One region of the Ectobacillus sp. JY-23 genome, then DNA from elsewhere that is predicted to be linked to it. Evidence: predicted binding sites of a transcription regulator. Region 1 holds the regulator's gene; the other holds the start of a gene.

Region 1 (10,588 bases):
GCTTCATCATCATTTCATTAATCGGATCAAAGAATCGATTAATATAATTGACAAATGCATACAACACCCCAACTTCTACAGGACTCTTTATTGCATCTACACCGAATAAGGCTAAAATTGTGATAACAGCAAACACACGTACCAAATCGGTCGCAGGGCGTAGAAATAGCGCATCAAATTTTAAGTTTTTTCGTGAAGCCGCGTAATGAAGACCGTTAACTGCTTCAAACTCCTTACGTAAACGACGCTCTTGACGGAAAACTTGGATAATCCCCATTCCTTGTATAGACTCGTTTAACTTTGCATTCAATTGGCTCACTTGATTACGAATCTCCGCATAAAAGACAGAGCTTTTTCTTCTGTATGCTATCATAATAGAAATGATGACCGGCAAGAGCAGCAGGCAAAATGCCGCCATTTTTGGGTTCAGTAAGAACATTGCCGTTAAAATACCGATTAAAAATACAATATTTTTGACGAACGTAGAAAGAACGCTTACAAAGAAATCTTTAATGGCCTCTGTATCATTTGTAACACGCGACACAATCGTACCAATAGGTGTACGGTCGAAAAAACCTAATGCAAGTCTTTGTACGTGTCCATACACTTGCATACGAATATCCTGTACAATCTTAAAGGCGATATTTTGAAAATATAATAAGTTTAAGTAGGTTAAACATACTTTAATCAGGTGCAGCACAAAATATACGATAAACAATGTAAGCAATGCTTTCTTTTCAAAGCTGCCCGGTACTAAATGTTCGTCAATAAAGATTTTAATCAGAAACGGTCCTGTCATTTCCGCAGCTGTCGCTCCAATTAAAAACAAAAATGCAAGTGCAAGTGTTTTTTTGTATGGTTTCATATAGCCAAGCAATCGTTTTAAATCACTCATGACGCCTCTCCTTCCACAAGAGATTCTAGCTGTTGCTTTTCATACATCTCTTTATACCATCCATCCTCTTGCATGAGTTCCTCATGCACACCGCGTTGTACAATACGTCCTTTTTCCATTACAATGATATGATCAGCATGCTGAATAGCACTTAAGCGATGAGCGGTAATAATCGTTGTTTTATTGCGGCGTTCTTCTTTTAGCCCAGTTAATATTTGCTCTTCTGTTTTTGCATCAACTGCTGATAAGCAGTCATCTAAAATTAAAATTTCGGCATTAGTCAATAAGGCGCGCGCAATTGAAATACGTTGTTTTTGTCCTCCAGATAAAGAGACCCCCCGCTCTCCAACCACTGTTTCATATCCATCAGGAAACGTTAAAATATCGTTATGTATGCATGCAATTGTCGCAGCATGAGCAATTTCTTTATGAGTTGCCTCAGGCTTACCAAAAGCAATATTATCACTAAGTGTAGCTGAAAACAAAAAATGATCCTGCGGTACATAAGAAATTGCGGACCTCAGACCATGTAAAGAAAAGTCCCTAATATCTTGACCAGCAATCATAATACTTCCTTCTATATGGTCATATTCACGAATTAAACACTTAAGTAAGGTTGTTTTTCCAGAACCTGTGCGCCCCACAATTCCTAATGTCTGCCCCTTCGGCAGTACAATGCGGATATCTTGTAAATCCGTTACATCTTGTTGCCGATACGAAAATCGTTCAATATGGTACTCTATCTCACCACTAGGAACTGTATCAAGACTCCCGTCTATAATAGAAGGTTTTTCAGCCAACAGTCGGCTTACGCGATCATAGGACGCGCGCCCCCTCTCAACGATATTAAACAACCATCCAAATGCGAGCATCGGCCAAATTAATGTTCCTAAATACGTTGTAAATGTCACAAGTTGCCCTACTGTCAGCTCTTTATCGACAACAAGAACCGAGCCGTATCCAACCGCAATCATAAACGAAAAACCTACTATTAAAGAAATTGTCGGATCAAACAGAGAATCAATTCGTGCAACTAGCACATTTTTTTGTACCACATCCTCAGATTGTTCACGAAACGACTCAAGATCTTCCTTCTCCTGTCCTAAAGAACGGATTACTTTCATGCCGCTCATGCTTTCTTGTACTTTATCATTGATTTCTGAAAAGGCTTGTTGCGCTTTATGAAATCGCTTATGCAGCAATGTGCCATAATAATTCGTACTTAGTACAAGAAAAGGCATAGGCAACAGACTAAAAAGCGTTAACTTCCAACTAATCGTTGCCGCCATCGTGATTAAAACCGCTCCCCCTACAGCTAGTGAATCGACAAGTGTTAAAACCCCGGCTCCCGCTGTCTGCTGAACGGCTTGAATATCATTTGTGGCATGCGCCATTAAGTCTCCTGTACGATATTTCTGATAAAATGCAGGACTCATGCTTGTAAAGTGTTCATACAAGCGTGTACGAAGCTGCCTTGCTAGCTTTAAAGAAGATCCAAATATCATAATGCGCCATAAATAGCGTAAGCCGTACATGGTCAATCCTGCGATTGTTAAAATCAAACACCACTTCAATAAGCTTTCCTTTGTGATCGTATTTGTCCCAACTTCATCAATTACAATTCCAATTACTTTCGGAGGTACAAGCTCTAAAATAGCAACAGCTAATAATAAAAGAATACCAGTAATGTACGAACGTTTTTCTTGTTTAAAAAACCATGCTAAATCTAAAAAAATTTTCATGTATATCCCTCCAGTCTTACAGACGATGATTTCAGTGTAACAAAATTTCATAATTTTTAAAACATTTATTGTAAATAGTACAAGCGATATATTCAATTTCTCATGGCATACAAAGACAACAAAGCCCTTTACCTTGTAAAATAGCAGTCCTGTCCGGGTAGCAAAGGAGGAAATTATTACCTCTTAAACCACAAAGAAACAAGGCTGTTTTCGCAAACTTTGTTGCTATGTAACAAATAGTGGGGAGTGGTTGCTTTCCACTCGGGGTTGCTCGCTTTCCGCGTGGCGTACGGTGAGCCTCCTCGGCTTACAGTCTCATCTGACCCGCTGCTCCCGCAGGAGTCTCGCACCTTCCACTCCAACCAACCTGAAACAAAGAAACCTATCTAAAAACAACAATCTTTTAGAAAAGAGCCAAAAACAAAAAGCACTCGAGATTCGAGTGCTTTGTCTTATTTCATTTGTTTGTTCATCGCCTGAAGCATTTGATTGATTTTTTTCTGCGATGGTTTTTGACCCATTTGCATCATCATCATTTTCAACATTTGTTCATTAATTGGCGGGTTTTTCTTTAAATAATCCATCATATATCGACGAGCGATAAAAAATCCTAGTGCTACACCTGCAATTAAAGCAAGCACACCTACTAGAACACCTACCCAAACTGGCATACCTTTTTCCTCCTTCATGTTGTCTACATTACAGTGTACTAAAACCTTATCAATAAGACAAGGAGGTATTCGACATTTTTTTACTTACACGAACTTCCTTTCTTGCTTAATCGGATTTAACCAACCATAACGGCGTTCATGGTAGTTCATAGCTAAAAATGTAGCTTCATTTTTTCGCAGCACCTCGAAAAATATCGTTTCCCATTCTCCGCTTCCTTGTGAATGGATCTCAACATGGCGATGATATAAACGCAAGGTGCAACTTTCCTCTTGCTCACCATATAACAGATGACATTCTTCTTCTTTTTTATAAGCTACACTGCTTTGCAGAGCTTGTTCTATTCTATGATGAAGCTTTATTGTTTTAATCGGTTTTGTAACAAATTGAATTTGTTTATATAGTACTTTTTTCTCTGTTAAAGAATTGGCATTGCTAAATCGGGAAAATAAGTCAAACAATAAAAATTCACGCCCAAAATACGTTTTGGCAATGTCATCTTGGATTAGGTACAGATGATATGTTTTCACATGTCTCCCCCTCTGGACAACCTATTTTCTCTTCATTATAAAAGATAAATAAGAAGAGGATTGTCTGAAGGTGGAGCAAGAAATAACTTTTTCTGTCGAAAATCAAAATTATGCATAGAAAAAGTTTACATTTAACCTATAACCTACACTCTTGTATGTTGAAACGCCCTTGTTAAAACTCATGTGTTTATCACGTACATCAAACTTTAGTACAGCTTTTGAAAAGAGACTCCCCTGTTGGAGAGTCTCTTTTCATTATAGTAAGGCCTTCGCTTTTTTCACTACATTTTCTACTGTAAAGCCGTACTCTTGCATAATTTTTTCACCTGGTGCAGACGCGCCAAACGTATCAATGCCGATTACATCTCCGTCTAGACCAACATAACGATGCCAACCGAAAGTCGAACCCATTTCAATTGCAAGTCGTTTTGTTACTGCTTTTGGTAAAACAGCTTCTTTATATTCAGCAGATTGTGCTTCAAAGCGGTCGAAGGAAGGCATGCTGATAACCGCTGCGTCCACGCCTTCTGCAGCTAAAGCTTCCTGAGCCTTTACAGCTAGGTTCACTTCAGAGCCAGATGCCAAAAGCAATACATCTGCTGTTTCTTTTTTGCTTGGTGATAGAACGTATGCACCTTTTTCCACTTTGGCATACGTATCTGTTAATGCGCCTTCTAATGTCGCTAACGCTTGACGTGTTAATACAAGCGCTGTTGGCTTATTAGACTCTAATGCTAACTTCCATGCGGCTGTAGATTCATTACCGTCTGCAGGACGAATTACAGACATGCCTGGCATTGCACGAAGCGATGCTAATTGCTCTACTGGTTCGTGAGTTGGACCATCTTCTCCTACTGCGATGCTGTCATGTGTAAATACATACGTTACAGGAAGCTGCATAAGTGCCGCCAGACGAATTGCAGGGCGCAGGTAATCAGAGAATACGAAGAATGTACCTCCGTAAGTTTTTAAACCTCCATGAAGCGCAATACCGTTCATTGCAGCACCCATCGCAAATTCACGCACACCATACCAGATGTTCTTGCCGCTGTAATCATCGCGTGTAAAGTCTTTTTCTTTCTTCATGTACGTATTGTTGGAACCTGCAAGGTCTGCAGAACCACCAAAGAAGAATGGTACGCTTTCAGCGATGGCTTGAATTGCATCTCCGGAAGAAGCGCGTGTGGCAATGGATTTACCCATTTCATATTTAGGCAGATTTGCATCCCAGCCCTCAGGAAGCTTACCTTCAATCGCCATTTTTAATTCTTTTGCAAGCTCTGGGTAGCTTTGCTCATATGCTGCGAATGTTGCTTTCCACTCGCTTTCTTTCTTTTTACCCGCTTCTTTAACCGTTTGGTTGAAGTGGGCATATACTTCTTCAGGTACATGGAAATCTTGCTCAAATGTCCACTGATAAGCTTCTTTAGTCAATTTAATTTCTTCTGCGCCAAGCGGTGAACCATGAGAAGCAGACTTCCCGGATTTATTAGGTGAACCATGGCCAATCACAGTTTTAACCTCAATTAATGTTGGGCGTTTTTCATCAGATTTTGCTTCTTCCAACGCTTTTGTAAGCGTATCAACATCTGTTCCATCTTCTACACGAATAACTTGCCAGCCATATGCTTTATAACGATCTTCTACACTTTCAGAGAAAGAGCGATGCAAGTCGCCATCCAGGGAAATATCATTGGAATCGTATAAAACAACAAGTCGGCCAAGCTGTAAGTGTGCAGCTAAAGAAGAAGCTTCTGCTGATACACCTTCCATCAAGTCGCCGTCTCCGCAGATAACATATGTATAATGATCTACAACGTTAAAATTATCGCGGTTGTATTTGGCAGCCAAGTGACGCTCCGCCATTGCCATACCTACAGCTGTCGCAATACCTTGTCCAAGTGGGCCCGTTGTTGCATCTACTCCTGGTGTGTGGCCAAACTCAGGATGTCCTGGCGTTTTGCTACCCCATTGACGGAAGTTTTTCAAATCATCCATGCTCATATCATAGCCGCACAGATGTAATAAGCTGTATAACAGCATAGAGCCATGACCTGCAGATAATACAAAACGATCGCGGTTAAACCAAGTTGGATTTTCCGGATTATGATTCATAAATTTCGTCCATAATGTATAGGCCATCGGCGCAGCACCCATAGGCATGCCCGGATGTCCGGAATTTGCTTTTTCAATTGCATCAATAGATAGTGTACGAATTGTGTTAATCGAAAGCTGTTCGATTGAATGTGACATAACACTCATTCCCTTCATTCAATTTGCCAAGCGGCACATTATATATGATAGCTTGCCACATCGTATTATACAACATGTATGCAGAAATATGTGCTTTTTTGCTCATAATCACAAGAGTGAACAAATAACACCTAATAAAATAAAGCTTTTGCTCAAATTCGTTGTTGTTTTTGATTACGGAGATTCGCTTTCCACAAGCGCTCAGAGAGTCCCCTCACTGCTATGTGCCTCCGGTCTCCCCTTTAAATCACTAGTCTCAACACCCTCATTTCAATCATCAAGTGCCGACTACTAATGTAACGTCAAGCTCAAACACAGTCAAAAATAAAAATACCTACGCTGTCGCGTAGGTACTCTATTCTTAACTCACCTTACTCTCCAACAGGTCCGTAGCTTGTCGTTCTGTCAGCCCTTTAATTAAAGCAAGTTCACTAACAAAAATTTTACGAGCCGTGTCTAATAACTGCTTTTCGCTTGCATTAAGCGGCTTTCCTTTATGCTGCCGCATTAAATCGCGCACAACTTCGGCTCCTTCGTATATCGCACCTGTTTTAATTTTTTCCATGTTCATGCGGTGTCTTTGTTTCCATGGTACCGATTGATCAGACTCACCATGCTCAAATTGAAACAATACATCTTCAAGCGTACCACCGTCCACTACATATCTTACCGCAGAAGCTTTCCCGGTTGGGATCATAATTTGCATATCATTAATCGGCATGTGGATAATATAATATGTTCTGGTTTCACCTAAAATTTCCTTTTCTTCAATCGCCTCGACAACGCCGGCACCATGCATAGGGTAGACGATCTTATCACCTATTTGAAACAAATGAATCACCTCCATAATACTACTATAATCAGTATAACAGAGTTTCAACAAATAGTAAAATATATCATATTAACATTTACTTTTTATCGTTGTCAATATATTATCGTATCTTTTTCAGAAATATTTCTTTTTAAAAACAAACAAAAAAAAAGCAGCCTAAGCCGCTTTTATTAATTCACTAAACCGTTGCCTTCCGCTTTTAACAGCTTGAGCTTTTCCGGTGTAACGTCGTTTCCTTTTTCATCTACAATTTTCATAGATTTTAAATGAGTGAGCATATCGCCCCGAAACGCTTTTAGGTATTCCTGACGAAGCGCATGACGTTCTTGCTGCTCCTCTTCAGTCAGCCCTTGCGCCTTAGCCTTTCGAGCCAGTTCATTAATGCGATTTAGTTTTTCAGCTGGTAACATGGGCATTCTCCTTTCCTCATGATATACATCATACAACAGTTATTTTACAATATCAAGCTGTTCGCGTTCGTATTCCTGGTAACGTCTGTGAACAGTCGCTTTTGATACATCATACCCAAAACCGCGAAGTGTGGCTGCAATTTCAGCAAAGGTTAACTCATTTTTACGTAAACGAACAATTTCTTCAATCGGCACTTCTTTCTTTTCACGTCCGCTATTAATATGTTGATTTTTCAAGTTGCGCTCGGGGCGAAAACCATTTTGCACAGCTCGCTGCATACCGCGCTTAATCTTCATATTATGTATTTTGCGCTGATACTCTTCCACAATCGCAATGATATCAAGGACCATAGAATCTGCATCAGACAATTGTAATTCCCCATTATGAGAACGTGTATATACACGCACACCTTCTTTTTGTAAACAACGCATAAGGGCAATTTTCGCATTTCCTCTACCAAGGCGCGTCTCGTCTTGAATTAAAACTACATCCGCTCCCTCTTTTACCGCATCGAGCATATCTACAATACCTTCACGCTCAATCTCATATCCACTCGCTTGCTCTTCAATTACCTTTACGACCTGCATACCGTAGTTTGCTGCCATTTGTAACAATTCATCACGCTGTCTAGTGAGCGATGTTTCCTGCACATCTTTTTTCGTGCTCACCCTGGCATAAATAACTGCTTTCATTGTACTCCTCCGCAATCTGAACCTTGCCTGCAGAACATGTAAAAGACCTTCTTAAGCAGGAAGGGATCATCATTTTATGTAAGTCTCTATATTATAGCACAAAAAGACATACATTCGAACTTATGTTTGTGTATCAAAGTATGCTATGATATACTATTTATAATAATTTTTTACAAAACGAGGTGATATGCTATGGAAAAATTGTCAAAACGACAGCTGGACATCTTTAATTTTATTAAACAAAAGGTGCAAGAAAAAGGCTATCCACCTTCCGTACGAGAAATCGGCCAAGCAGTAGGTCTCGCTTCCAGCTCTACTGTACATGGTCACCTTGCTCGTTTAGAAGAGAAAGGTTATATTCGCCGAGATCCGACAAAGCCACGTGCGATCGAAATTTTAGAGGAAGACAATATAGCATCTTTTCCAGTCGTACATGTCCCAATTGTCGGTAAAGTAACAGCCGGCTCACCGATTACCGCTGTTGAAAATATTGAAGACCATTTCCCGCTCCCTGCCAACTTCGTTTCAAGTTCCGATCATGTATTCATGTTAACAGTACAAGGTGACAGCATGATTGAAGCAGGCATTCTTGACGGTGATTTGGTTGTAGTTCGTCAACAACAATCTGCAAATAATGGTGAAATTGTCGTTGCTTTAACAGAAGACAACGAAGCAACTGTGAAGCGCTTCTATAAAGAAAAAGATTATTTCCGCTTACAACCGGAAAATGCTACACTATCGCCTATCTTCTTAAAGCAGGTTTCCATTGTCGGAAAAGTAGTCGGTGTATACCGCAACATTCACTAAGAGCCCATGCCGGCTCTTTTTTATCATTTCAACCGAAAAGCCCCCATCTCAAAAGCAGGGAGCCTTCCATTTACACACTACGATGTTGAAACAAGTACAGCTCTTTCGCAATTTTACGCAGATGCTCAGGAATTTCAGTATGCTGTCGGCAATTATGGCAGTATTCCTCTGTCACTGCACTGTTTCTCCAACTATTTCGAAGTGCATATTTCGTAATACGTTTTGGAGTGCCACACGTATCACATAATGCTAAATAGACCATCTTTCGCTGCATCTTCATCAACTCCCCGTTATTGTTATTTATATGTACGGAAAACATTGCAAACGTATTCATGAATTAGTAGAAATAGTTGTGTTACACGCGTAATTGCTTGGGTATTTATACTCTACTCATGATTACATATGGAATATTACTGAATTAGAGAAAGCCTTGGTATGATTGATACCAAAGCTTTCTCTTCTTATATAAATACTTATATACTGATCGCATTAACTTGGCACTAAATTCACGGACAGAAAATAACCGATTTTTCCAACCGATGACACTTGGATAGATGGCATTTTCAGCTAGATTATTACTAATTTTAATGTATTAATCTTTTAACAATAGTCATAGACTGTGTTTATATTATAGTGCTTATTTTCTTTTAATAAATTAGATTTAATTGTTACTTTTTATATAGGTATTTAATAACTTTTCTTTCATGGCAAAATTAGAACAAGCTTGAAAAGGATCTTGCGCATCTTTTTCACTCCCCAAGAAAAAATCACTGTAAGTCAATTTGACTGTTTTACCACTTGTATCCTCCAAGATTATTCCAGAATTTCCTGGGTTATGAATATTTTTTTCTCCCAGTTCCTTAACACGCGCTCCGTTTTCGTTTACATAATAATATTTTACATCGTGCCATCCAGAACCACTCTTTCTTGCCCAACCAAAGGTTTCATTAGATGATGTTTTCAAAACACCATCTTTTGGTATTTGGTATGTAATCACTTTATTTTTAATCTTTAGAGGCAACGCATCTTTGATATCATAAAGTACGAATACACATCCAGTATGCCCTTCAGGAATTAAATATACTTCATCTGTTCCAGGTTTTGTTATATATCGAACCCATAATCCAAACATTAGGACCAATAGACCTATAATAGTTAGTACAGTAATAGCAAGTTTTTTACTCAATTTCCTCCTCCTTAATCAGTTCAGTCTGTCAATTTACAGCCCACCTATGAGAAAATCCTGCAAATTCAGCGTTAGGCATGAAAGGGAATAAGTGATAAAAACTCGCAACCTTTGATTCATGTAGTATCTCATAAATTGCTGAATCATTTTCAAGTATCTTAGCAAATTCATGGTTAGGTGTTTGATCGTGACCCCAGAAACAAAACTACTACCATTTCTACAAAAGGATTAGCATACTCAGGGAGTGGAATTTGTTCTTGTTGCCCCTTAGGTTTTATTTCAGCAAATGTTTCAGCAGGTAACTGTTTAGCACTTTTAATATCATAATAAATATTTGCCGCAAGATAACCATCAAGTGATTTAGTAGACGAAGATATTTTGCTACTAGTATGAATATACTCAGTACCAGCTATTGTTGCTACTGGAACGCCGTTTCTATAACCTTAATATACACATTATCGCTAGGCACATCCCCCTATGTTACCTTAGTATAAGCTCCAGATTGAACAGAATTGATAAAGCACCTGTCAGTGGGCAATCCATACAGATTATAATAAAACAGATTATGCCC
Region 2 (10,588 bases), 1.0 Mb from region 1:
GTCATATACTTCCGTTACGGACTGGTTTGTTACATCGGAAATATGCTTACCTCCCACGAACACAGATAGGCTTTCTGTTTTTAAACGTGCTCCTTTACATTTCGGACACGCCTGCTCCGCCATATACTTCTCCATTTGCTCACGAATATAATCCGAGCTTGTTTCGCGATAGCGTCGCTCAATGTTCGGCAATACTCCTTCAAAAGTAACGTCACCTTCTTTTACCTGCCCAAAATCGTTCACGTAGCGGAAGTAAATTTTCTCATCTCCGCTGCCATACAACACTTTATCAAACAAATGCTTTGGAACATCTTTTACAGGTGCATCCATATCAATGCCATAATGATTGCACACCGCCTCTAAAAGCTGCGGATAATATTGCGAGCTGGACGGCTCCCAAGGGGCAATCGCATGATTGCGCAGACTTAAGTCCCAGTTTGGAATTACAAGCTCCGGATCTACCTCCAGTTTAGAGCCAAGACCGTCACAGGATGGACATGCACCATACGGGCTATTGAAGGAGAACATGCGCGGCTCCAATTCACCGATGGAAAACCCACAGTGTGGACAAGCATGATGCTCACTAAACAACAGCTCTTCTTCTCCCATTACATCAATGAGTACACGTCCCTCACCAAGGCGAAGCGCCGTTTCTAAGGAGTCGGCAAGTCGTGATGCAATACCTTCTTTTACAACAATGCGATCAATCACAACTTCAATGCTATGTTTTTTATTTTTATCAAGTTGAATGTCATCGGATAGCTCACGCATTTCACCATCTACGCGCACACGAACATAACCTTGCTTTTTAATGTCCTCCAGCGTTTTTACATGCGTTCCTTTACGCCCAGAAACGATGGGAGACAGCACCTGTAATTTGGTGCGTTCCGGATATTCCAAGATACGATCTACCATTTGTTCAATCGTTTGCGATGTGATTTCAATGCCATGGTTCGGACAAATGGGTGTACCGACACGCGCATACAATAAACGTAAGTAATCATAAATTTCCGTAACGGTACCGACCGTAGAACGCGGGTTGCGGCTCGTCGTTTTTTGGTCGATGGAAATTGCCGGTGACAAGCCTTCAATTGCATCGACATCCGGCTTATCCATTTGTCCTAAAAACTGACGAGCGTATGCGGACAGCGACTCGACATAGCGGCGCTGTCCTTCTGCATAAATTGTATCAAAAGCCAACGAAGATTTCCCCGACCCTGATAAACCGGTAATAACCACAAGTTCGTTTCTTGGAATCGTCACATCAATATTTTTCAAATTATGGGCACGGGCGCCCTTCACAATAATTCGATCATTTGCCAACGCTATCCCTACCTTTCCGCTTTCAGTTCAAGCACCAAGTCACGAAGCTCTGCCGCACGCTCAAAATCAAGCGCTCTTGCTGCTTCCTTCATCTCTATTTCAAGACGCGCAATTAAGTTTACGCGCTCTTCCTTCGTCATTTTCTTCGGCTTTGTTTCGTATGCTGCTTCCTGTTCCGCAGCTGTTGTCGCGCGAATGATATCGCGAACCTCCTTGCGAATCGTGCGCGGCGTGATACCGTGCTTCGCATTGTACGCTTCTTGAATCTCACGGCGGCGCTTTGTTTCACCTATCGCCAGCTCCATGGAATTGGTCATTTTATCGGCATACATAATAACATGGCCGTTTTCATTACGCGCCGCCCGGCCAATCGTTTGAATCAATGAGCGCTCAGAGCGAAGGAACCCTTCTTTGTCGGCATCCAAAATGGCAACAAGCGACACTTCCGGAATATCAAGTCCCTCTCGAAGCAGGTTGATTCCAACGAGTACATCATATTTACCAAGACGCAAATCACGGATAATCTCAATGCGCTCCAGCGTCTTAATTTCTGAATGCAAATAATTGACCTTAATGCCAATGTCTTTTAAGTAATCTGTTAAATCTTCAGACATTTTCTTTGTGAGTGTTGTAATTAACACGCGTTCGTTTTTACTGATACGATCTTGAATTTCTCCAATAAGATCGTCAATTTGCCCTTCAATCGGACGGACGTCAATAATTGGATCCAACAGTCCGGTCGGGCGGATAATTTGCTCAACAGGTGCAGGCGAACGCTCCAGTTCATACGGACCTGGTGTTGCTGAAACATATACCAATTGATGTGCCTTTTCTTCAAACTCTTCAAATTTAAGCGGACGGTTGTCAAGCGCAGACGGCAAGCGGAAACCGTGGTCCACAAGCACCTGTTTACGCGCTTGGTCACCGTTGAACATCGCGCGAATTTGCGGAACAGATACGTGCGACTCATCAATTACGATTAAAAAGTCATCCGGGAAGTAGTCAATGAGCGTGTACGGTGTAGAACCCGGCGGCCGGAGCGTAAGATGACGCGAGTAGTTTTCAACGCCAGAGCAAAAGCCCATTTCACGCATCATTTCAAGATCATAGCGCGTACGCTGCTCGAGACGCTGCGCCTCTAGAAGTTTCTCGTCATCTCGCAATTCCTTGAGTCGATCTTCTAGCTCCTTTTCAATATTTTCAATTGCAATGCGCATTTTTTCTTCACGGGTTACGAAGTGAGATGCCGGGAAGATGGCCGCATGCTCTCGCTCAGCAAGCACTTCTCCCGTGAGGGCATCGACCTCGCGAATACGGTCAATTTCATCTCCAAAAAACTCTATGCGAATGCAATGCTCACTGCGCGAAGCCGGAAAAATCTCAACAACATCGCCCCGTACACGAAACGTTCCGCGCTGAAAATCGATGTCGTTACGCGCGTATTGTACATCCACCAATTGACGTAACAGCTCGTCGCGCCCTTTTTCCATACCGACCCGGAGCGACACTACCATTTCCTTATATTCTTCCGGCGAACCGAGACCATAGATACAGGACACGCTCGCTACAACAATCACATCACGCCGTTCAAATAACGCTGAAGTGGCGGAGTGGCGCAGCTTGTCAATTTCATCATTTGTTTTCGCATCTTTTTCAATAAATGTGTCTGTCTGCGGAACGTAGGCCTCCGGCTGATAATAGTCATAGTAGCTCACAAAATACTCAACTGCGTTGTTCGGAAAGAAATCCTTAAACTCACTGTATAGCTGTCCCGCCAGCGTTTTATTATGTGCGATTACAAGCGTTGGTTTATTGACCTCTTTAATTACATTTGACATTGTAAATGTTTTACCCGTACCAGTCGCTCCAAGCAACACCTGATGCTTCTTACCTTCGCGTATTCCCTGCACCAGCTTCTCAATCGCTTTCGGCTGGTCACCCTGCGGTGAATACGGTGACACTACCTTAAATTGCTGCTCCACACACCTCGACCTCCTCAACAATATCTATCGTTATTTTATCATGAACAAATGAGAAAAAGCCAAAAAAACGAACAAATATTCGCATGAAAGTATAACATCTTCTACTAGGGTGCGGTGTCAAACAGGATTTATGCTCATTTTGCATATTTTTCCTCCAAGCATACAAAAAAAGACAGGTGTCTCCACCTGCCTTACACGGCTTGCTCTCGATTGCTACCACGTACAAATAAAATACCTAAATCACCATCATCAGCATATAGTGCACGCTGTGCAAAGCGAATCTCTCCTTGCACATCAAGCACTTCCAGCTTGCAAAACGCACCCTTTTGGCGCAAAGCGCGATGAAAGTCGGCAACATCTTCAATGTAATTCCCGTTTACCTTTGTAATAACCTCACCAGGACGCAGGCCAAGTTCTTCTGCAGCGGAGCCCGGCAGTATATCCAAGATCATGACACCTGTCTTTTGAACCGAGAAATACGGTGTCTGCTGTTGATCCTGAATACGGTCTTGCATCGCAATCATCAATCTTCCCAGCATGGCAATACCGGCTGCCGCAATCGCAATTCCTGGGGTCCAAATACTTATGAGCCCAAGAGCAAATACTAATATACTAAGCCCCATCACGCGATGACCCGTATAAGTAATCGCTACTTTTGGCAAACTGCCTGTCACACGTCTTGCAAAGCCTAGTAAAAACGGTATCACAAATAAAGAATACGTTTCAGCGCCAATTGTAAAGACCGGCCACCAGGAAAACAGCTTACCCATCCCTTCACCAGGTACAAGCACAAGAAGCGGGACAAGCCACATTCTCTTGCTTTCATGTGAACCCACAAGCAAGCCGCGCTTTCCTTTTTGCAATCTTGGTGTTGTTTCGTAAGCAGCACGCTTTGCAATCAAGCGGCCTTCGGCAAATAGAAGCAAGCTCATTAGACAAGCTAAGGCAGCTAAGCTTGTCTCATCCGAATTGCTATACAACGAAAACGCCGTAACGACAATAGCAACCCCAATACTATAAGCAGCAGATAAAAGGCCAAATCGCAATAAAAGAGCACCGATTGCGCTTGAAATCGCGATAACTTGTAAGCTATCTTGCGAGACCACCAACCCTGTTCCAAACGCAATGACAGAAAGCAGCAAACCAATTCCGATGCCTGCCAATGCAGACATACGTAATTCATACCATATATCATGAACCTTAAACGAAAACTCGCGTCTCTCTTTCTTAACACGGAATACACCTATGAAAATATTAATCAAGATAAAAATATATAAAGCAGGTTGCAGAAAGAATCGTCCCATTGCATAGCATATCTCTAAAAGCCACTCCACAGAATTCCCTCCTTGTCGGCATTTTCTCCATTTTATCACATTCTTTGTAAGACGGATTTATTTTTACCTGGAAAAGGTTATTCTCAAATCTCATATCAATCCAATTTAGCCGTTTTGCTCCTTCTATCGGCCGTTTCCTCCCTTCTATCGACCGAATTCCTCTTCTATCGACCGAACTTCCTCTTCTATCAGCCGAATTTACCTCTCTATCGGCCGAACTCCCTCTTCTATCGGCCGAATTTACCTCTCTATCGGCCGAACTCCCTCTTCTATCGGCCGAATTTACCTCTCTATCGGCCGAACTCCCTCTTCTATCGGCCGAACTCCCTCTTCTATCGGCCGAATTTACCTCTCTATCGGCTGTTGTCTGTATGACAGAAAAAACCCGCAGAATTCTGCGGGTTTTTCTTATTTTGCAATTAATTTCAGTGCGGCCTGTAGCTGCAGGTCATTTTCACCAGAGCGAATTTTTTCAATGATTTTATTTTGAATCGTATCCGCCGTTTTCTGATCAATAACTCCTGTTTCTTTTAGCTTGTTCATTTGCTGGAACGCTTTTACAGCTGTTTCTGTTTCTTTGCTGAAATAGCCGTCTGCGCGCCCAGGTTCAAAACCGAGATCCTTTAGTAGTTCCTGCGCGTTTTTAATTTGCTCGCTGTTCATATTATAAGATAACGGCTTGTCAAATTGAATTGGTGTTGCGTAGTAGTAATCTGGTTGCTTCAGCTCTACCGTTGGGGCAATTCCTTTCTTATGAATCCAATTGCCATCAGGTGTGAGCCACTTAAACATAGTCAGCTTTATGTTGCTGCCATCTGGAAGCGGAACAGCCTGTTGTACTGTACCTTTACCGAAGGTTTTCACACCAACAAGTGGATACCCTTCTGCCTCCTGAAGCGCACCAGCTAAAATCTCAGAAGCTGAAGCACTGCCGTTATCTATCAAAACTGAAACCGGATAAGGCTTGCGTTCCTTAAGAGATGTAAAAGCCTTTTGACGCTTGCCATCGCGGTCTTCTACCTGCACCATCGGCTTCTTGTCTGTAACGAATAACTTTAAAATATCTTCTACACTTGTTAAATAACCGCCAGGATTGCCGCGCACGTCAATTACAAGTCCTTTAATGTTCTTTTTCTCAAGCTTCTCGAGCTCTGTTTTAAATTCTTTTGCTGTTTCTTCAGAAAACGATGTAATTTGCAGATAACCGATATCTTTTCCATTTTCCTTTTTCACGGAACCAAAGACTGTTAACAACGGAATTTTATCACGTGTAATTTTAAACGTAATTGGCTCTGCTACACCAGCACGCTGCACTTGCAAGGTAACAACTGTTCCTTTTTTGCCGCGAATCTTTAGAACCGCTTCTTCACGAGTTAAATCTTTTACACTTTCGCCATTTACCGTTACAACCTCATCATTTGGTTTAATGCCAGCCTTCTCTGCCGGTGAATCTTTAATGGGAGAGACAATGATGAGCTTTTCATCAATTTTATTAATTTCGGCGCCAATGCCCTCTAACGAAGAATCCAAAGACTGCTCAAACTGCTGGGCTGTTTCTTTATCCATGTATGTGGAATACGGATCCTTGAGTGTGCCGAGCATCCCTTGAATGGCGCCTTCCACCAGCTTGTTTTCATTTACATTTTCTACATACTTTGAATCAATCAAATCATATGCCTGTCTAATCTTCTGCAGATCTTCTTCTTTTGTAGGCGCGTCAGACTTACTAAGAAGCGCACTTGCCGGTCCTTGCGTTGTCACTTTAATTCCCGCGAACATAACGCCGGCCCCCGCCAAAAACGCCACAATCATCCACACAACCGCTATTTTACGTTTCAATGCGGAGTCTCCTTTCCAGATTATGTACTTAAAAGGCATCACACTTTATGTGTGATGCCCTTACTATGTCTACTATATGATAAGCTTGTACGAAATATGTTTGCAACTTTTTCTCGCTTAAACCTTTAAAAACTTACGAATCGACATAACACTGCCCCACATACCAATCAAGCTTCCAATTAGGATAAGCAAACCAGCCAGCTGGAATACAAACGGGTTATATGGAAGTAATTCAAAGATTGTGCCCGCAAATTTTTGTTGCAGAACAGAGTGAATAGAACTGTACGCTGACATAATTAAAACAATCGGCAGCAACGCACCTAAGAAGCCAAGGAATAAGCCTTCTAACAGGAATGGCCAGCGAATAAACCAGTTTGTCGCACCCACAAGCTTCATAATTTCAATTTCAGTACGACGTGCATAAATCGTAATTTTAATGGTATTAGAGATTAAGAACATTGCCGTAAACAGTAGACCTGCAATTAATACAATACCGATATTACGTCCCACTTTAACCGTGCTAAACAGCTTTTCTACTTCACCTTTACCATATTGCACGTTGCTTACATAATTCATTTTTTGAATTTTTTCAGCTACAACTGCCGTATCGCGTGGCTCTTTTGTTTTCACTACATATACATCTTTCAGCGGGTTATCTTGCTCAAACAATTCAAACGAACGACCGGAATCACCGAAGCTCTTAATTACGCGCTTTAGTTCGTCTTCCTTAGAAGAAAATTTAATTGATTGAATTTGCGAAATTTGTTTTAAATTATCTTTCAAAACGGCTTGATCTTCTTTTGCAGCTGCCGGGTCGATATGGACGCGAATCTCCACATCTTTTTCAACCTTTGTTGCAAAATGATTCATGTTCATGATAACTGCCAAGAACACGCCTACTAATAAAAGTGTAATTGTAACTGCACTTACGGATGCAAATGTCATCCAGCCGTTACGCATTAAGCTCTTTGTTCCTTCGCGCAAGTGACGCAAAAATGTGTTAGCTTTCATATCCATATCCTCCTTCCATCTCATCTCGAACAATCTTACCGCCTTCGATAGCAATGACACGATGGCGCAGTGTATTTACGATATCCGCGTTATGCGTAGCCATAACAACAGTTGTACCGCGCTCATTGATTTCTTTAAAAATATCCATAATCTCCCAAGCGGTATCCATATCCAGGTTCCCTGTCGGCTCGTCCGCAATCACAACTTTAGGCTGATTTACAATAGCACGTGCAATGGCTACACGTTGCTGTTCACCACCAGAAAGCTGATTTGGCAAAGAGTCGGCCTTATGTTCAAGCTTAACGAGCTTTAGCACCTCTTTTACACGCTGATCAATTACATCGCGCTCTTCTTCGATTACCTCCAGTGCGAATGCTACATTTTCATGCACTGTTAGCTTCGGAAGCAAACGGAAGTTTTGGAAGATCACGCCGATTTGGCGACGGAAGTATGGCACATCACGCTCTGCTAGCGTTTCTAACGACAAGCCATTTACGTTGATTGAACCCGTTGTTGGTTTTTGTTCGCGATACATCATTTTAATAAATGTAGACTTACCAGCACCGCTTGGTCCTACTACGTATACAAACTCGCCCTGCTTGATTTTAACTGTTATTCCATTAGCGGCTTGTACGCCATTGTCGTATGTTTTATAAACATTGCTCATTGTTATCATTTTCATCACCCGATTTTCTGAGATTTTACTGTACTCTCTTCACGTTATCTATGAATATATATTTTTTTACAAAGTTCTACATAAACCACAAAAAAATGCTACCGCATTACATTGTAACATCAATGTACTGTAAATACCGCTACAATTTTATTACAGTTGCGTTACAGTGGTAAAAAAAGTAAAGTCACTCTATAATTACATGCGTGCCTACACGTTTAGATTGTCCGGCTGTCACTTTCCTCTACAAAATCCGTTTTTTTATACAGTATAAAGCATAGACACACCACTTTCACATGGTAATAACAAGCAAGAAAAAGCCCTTGCACATCGGCAAGAGCTTTTTCGCTTATTTTTTACCTGCAAGCCATTCCGCTACTTTTGTAGCGTCTTCGCCTTTTATGACACCGGCTGGCATACTGCCGCGTCCCTTAAGAATAATCTTTTCAATCTCCGCTTGGTCATATTTCCCACCAACATGTTTCAGTCCTGGTCCCACCTGTCCTTGCAAGTTATTGCCGTGACAGCTGCTACAGCTTTGTTGATAGATCTTTTCTCCTTCTGATCCATCCGATGTTTGTGCTGTTTCAGATGGCTTGCTTTCTTCCTTCACTCCGCATGCACTAAGACCAAGCACTAAAACCGCGCTTGCAATCAACCATGTTTTTTTCATATGCTTCACTCCTATTTTTTAGCAAATACGTAAAAGTCACTTGTCAGAATACGATCTTACTCAGCACGTGCTTCTTTTGGACAAATGACCGCCCAGTTATACATACATATTCATTATAATGCGTTTACGCTCGATTAAAACCTTCTCCAAGTACCTCAGCAGCATCCGCAACAATGACGAATGCAGCTGGATCAAGGTCCCTTACCAATTGTTTCAATTTTGTGAATTCCGTCTGCTCCACTACGCACATCAATACGGGACGTTCATCATCCGTAAAGCCCCCAGTTCCTTGTAGCTTCGTTACGCCGCGGTCAATACTTTTAAAGATGCCTTCACGAACAGCTTCTTCTTGCTTTGTTACGATTAATGCCATTTTAGAGCGTCCGAAACCAACTTGTATTAAATCAATGGTTTTACTCGTGACATATAGTCCAATCAATGCATACATCCCGGCTTCTAAGCTAAATACAAGCGCCGAAGTTAAAACAATAAGCCCGTCAATTAACGCAACACATAACCCAAGAGAAATACCGGTATATTTATGAACAATTTGCGCAGCGAGATCCGTGCCGCCGGTGGAAGCCTTTCCGCGAAACACAATACCAAGTCCTAATCCCACACCAATTCCGCCAAACAAGGAGCCCAGTAGCGCGTTGTTTGTAGCAGGCTCCATATCTTTTGATAAAAATACGACAAACGGCAGGAAAATTGTTCCCACTAATGTTTTAATACCAAATTGCTTGCCAAGCAGCAATACACCGGCAATAAACAACGGGATATTAAAAGCCCATTGTACGTAAGCTGGCTCCCATCCGAGCAAGCTCTTCAAAATGGTACTGATACCACTTACGCCTCCGGATGCGACTTTATTTGGTAATAAAAACAAATTAAATGCCAGCGCTATAAGCGCGGAACCCAACAATATATAACCATACTCCAAAATAGCCGTGCTAGCAGCTGAACGTGTTCTTCTCTTTCTACCCATGATGTTGTGTACTCCTTTTACCGCTCTTACTTTTATATTGTCTCGCTACTTTCCCAGCAGCAAAATAGAATTTGTCGCTTTCTCATGACAGTAAAAATGCTCCGTCATTGTTTAATTTTCTACGTTTTACGTCAGATATGCAGATACGCTATGATAAAAACACCTTCCGCAAAAAAGAGAAGTTAGGTTCCCAACTTCCCTTTCCTCATTTAGAGAAACATATATCCTCTATTCTTCGTTGCCGGCATTTGGCCCGGCTCTTTTTTATAGCTTCGCACGTAAATATGCATCAATAAACGGACTAATATCACCGTCCATTACCGCTTGTACGTTTCCAACCTCTGTATTTGTGCGATGATCTTTCACCATGGAGTAAGGATGGAACACATACGAACGAATTTGGCTACCCCAGCCAATATCCTTTTGCTCACCGCGAATCTCATCCAATTCAGCCTGCTGCTCTTCCAGTTTCTTTTGATATAATTTTGCTTGTAGCATTTTCATTGCACGCTCACGGTTTTTAATCTGAGAGCGCTCTGTTTGGCACGTTACAACCGTATTTGTTGGAATATGTGTGATACGCACAGCAGAGTCTGTTGTATTGATGTGCTGACCACCAGCACCACTCGCACGGTACGTATCAATTTTTAAATCCTCTGTACGGATTTCAATCTCAATATTGTCATCGAATTCCGGCATAACCTCACAAGACACAAATGACGTGTGACGGCGACCTGAAGAATCAAACGGTGAAATACGAACAAGACG

Evidence for each region. The regulator LexA, encoded in region 1, represses DNA repair genes until DNA is damaged. The targets are predictions, from matches to a motif close to CGAACATATGTTCG.
Region 2: the regulator LexA is predicted to act here: its motif matches at 3,374-3,387, upstream of uvrB (excinuclease ABC subunit UvrB).

Annotation. Positions count from the first base shown of each region.
Region 1 is NZ_CP095462.1:1,038,873-1,049,460, forward strand. Features, by position in the region: gene MUG87_RS05430 (ABC transporter ATP-binding protein) at 1-895, opposite strand, end outside; gene MUG87_RS05435 (ABC transporter transmembrane domain-containing protein) at 892-2,637, opposite strand; gene MUG87_RS05440 (YneF family protein) at 3,090-3,308, opposite strand; gene sirA (sporulation inhibitor of replication protein SirA) at 3,393-3,836, opposite strand; gene tkt (transketolase) at 4,092-6,089, opposite strand; gene MUG87_RS05455 (CarD family transcriptional regulator) at 6,451-6,921, opposite strand; gene MUG87_RS05460 (DUF896 domain-containing protein) at 7,092-7,331, opposite strand; gene MUG87_RS05465 (YneB family resolvase-like protein) at 7,371-8,024, opposite strand; gene lexA (transcriptional repressor LexA) at 8,217-8,831, shown strand; gene MUG87_RS05475 (hypothetical protein) at 8,902-9,105, opposite strand; gene MUG87_RS05480 (DUF6843 domain-containing protein) at 9,493-10,017, opposite strand.
Region 2 is NZ_CP095462.1:2,081,868-2,092,455, forward strand. Features, by position in the region: gene uvrA (excinuclease ABC subunit UvrA) at 1-1,323, opposite strand, end outside; gene uvrB (excinuclease ABC subunit UvrB) at 1,332-3,305, opposite strand; gene MUG87_RS10885 (PDZ domain-containing protein) at 3,497-4,639, opposite strand; gene MUG87_RS10890 (S41 family peptidase) at 5,048-6,517, opposite strand; gene ftsX (permease-like cell division protein FtsX) at 6,596-7,489, opposite strand; gene ftsE (cell division ATP-binding protein FtsE) at 7,479-8,165, opposite strand; gene cccB (cytochrome c551) at 8,512-8,835, opposite strand; gene MUG87_RS10910 (YitT family protein) at 8,960-9,820, opposite strand; one part of gene prfB (peptide chain release factor 2) at 10,085-10,588, opposite strand, start outside.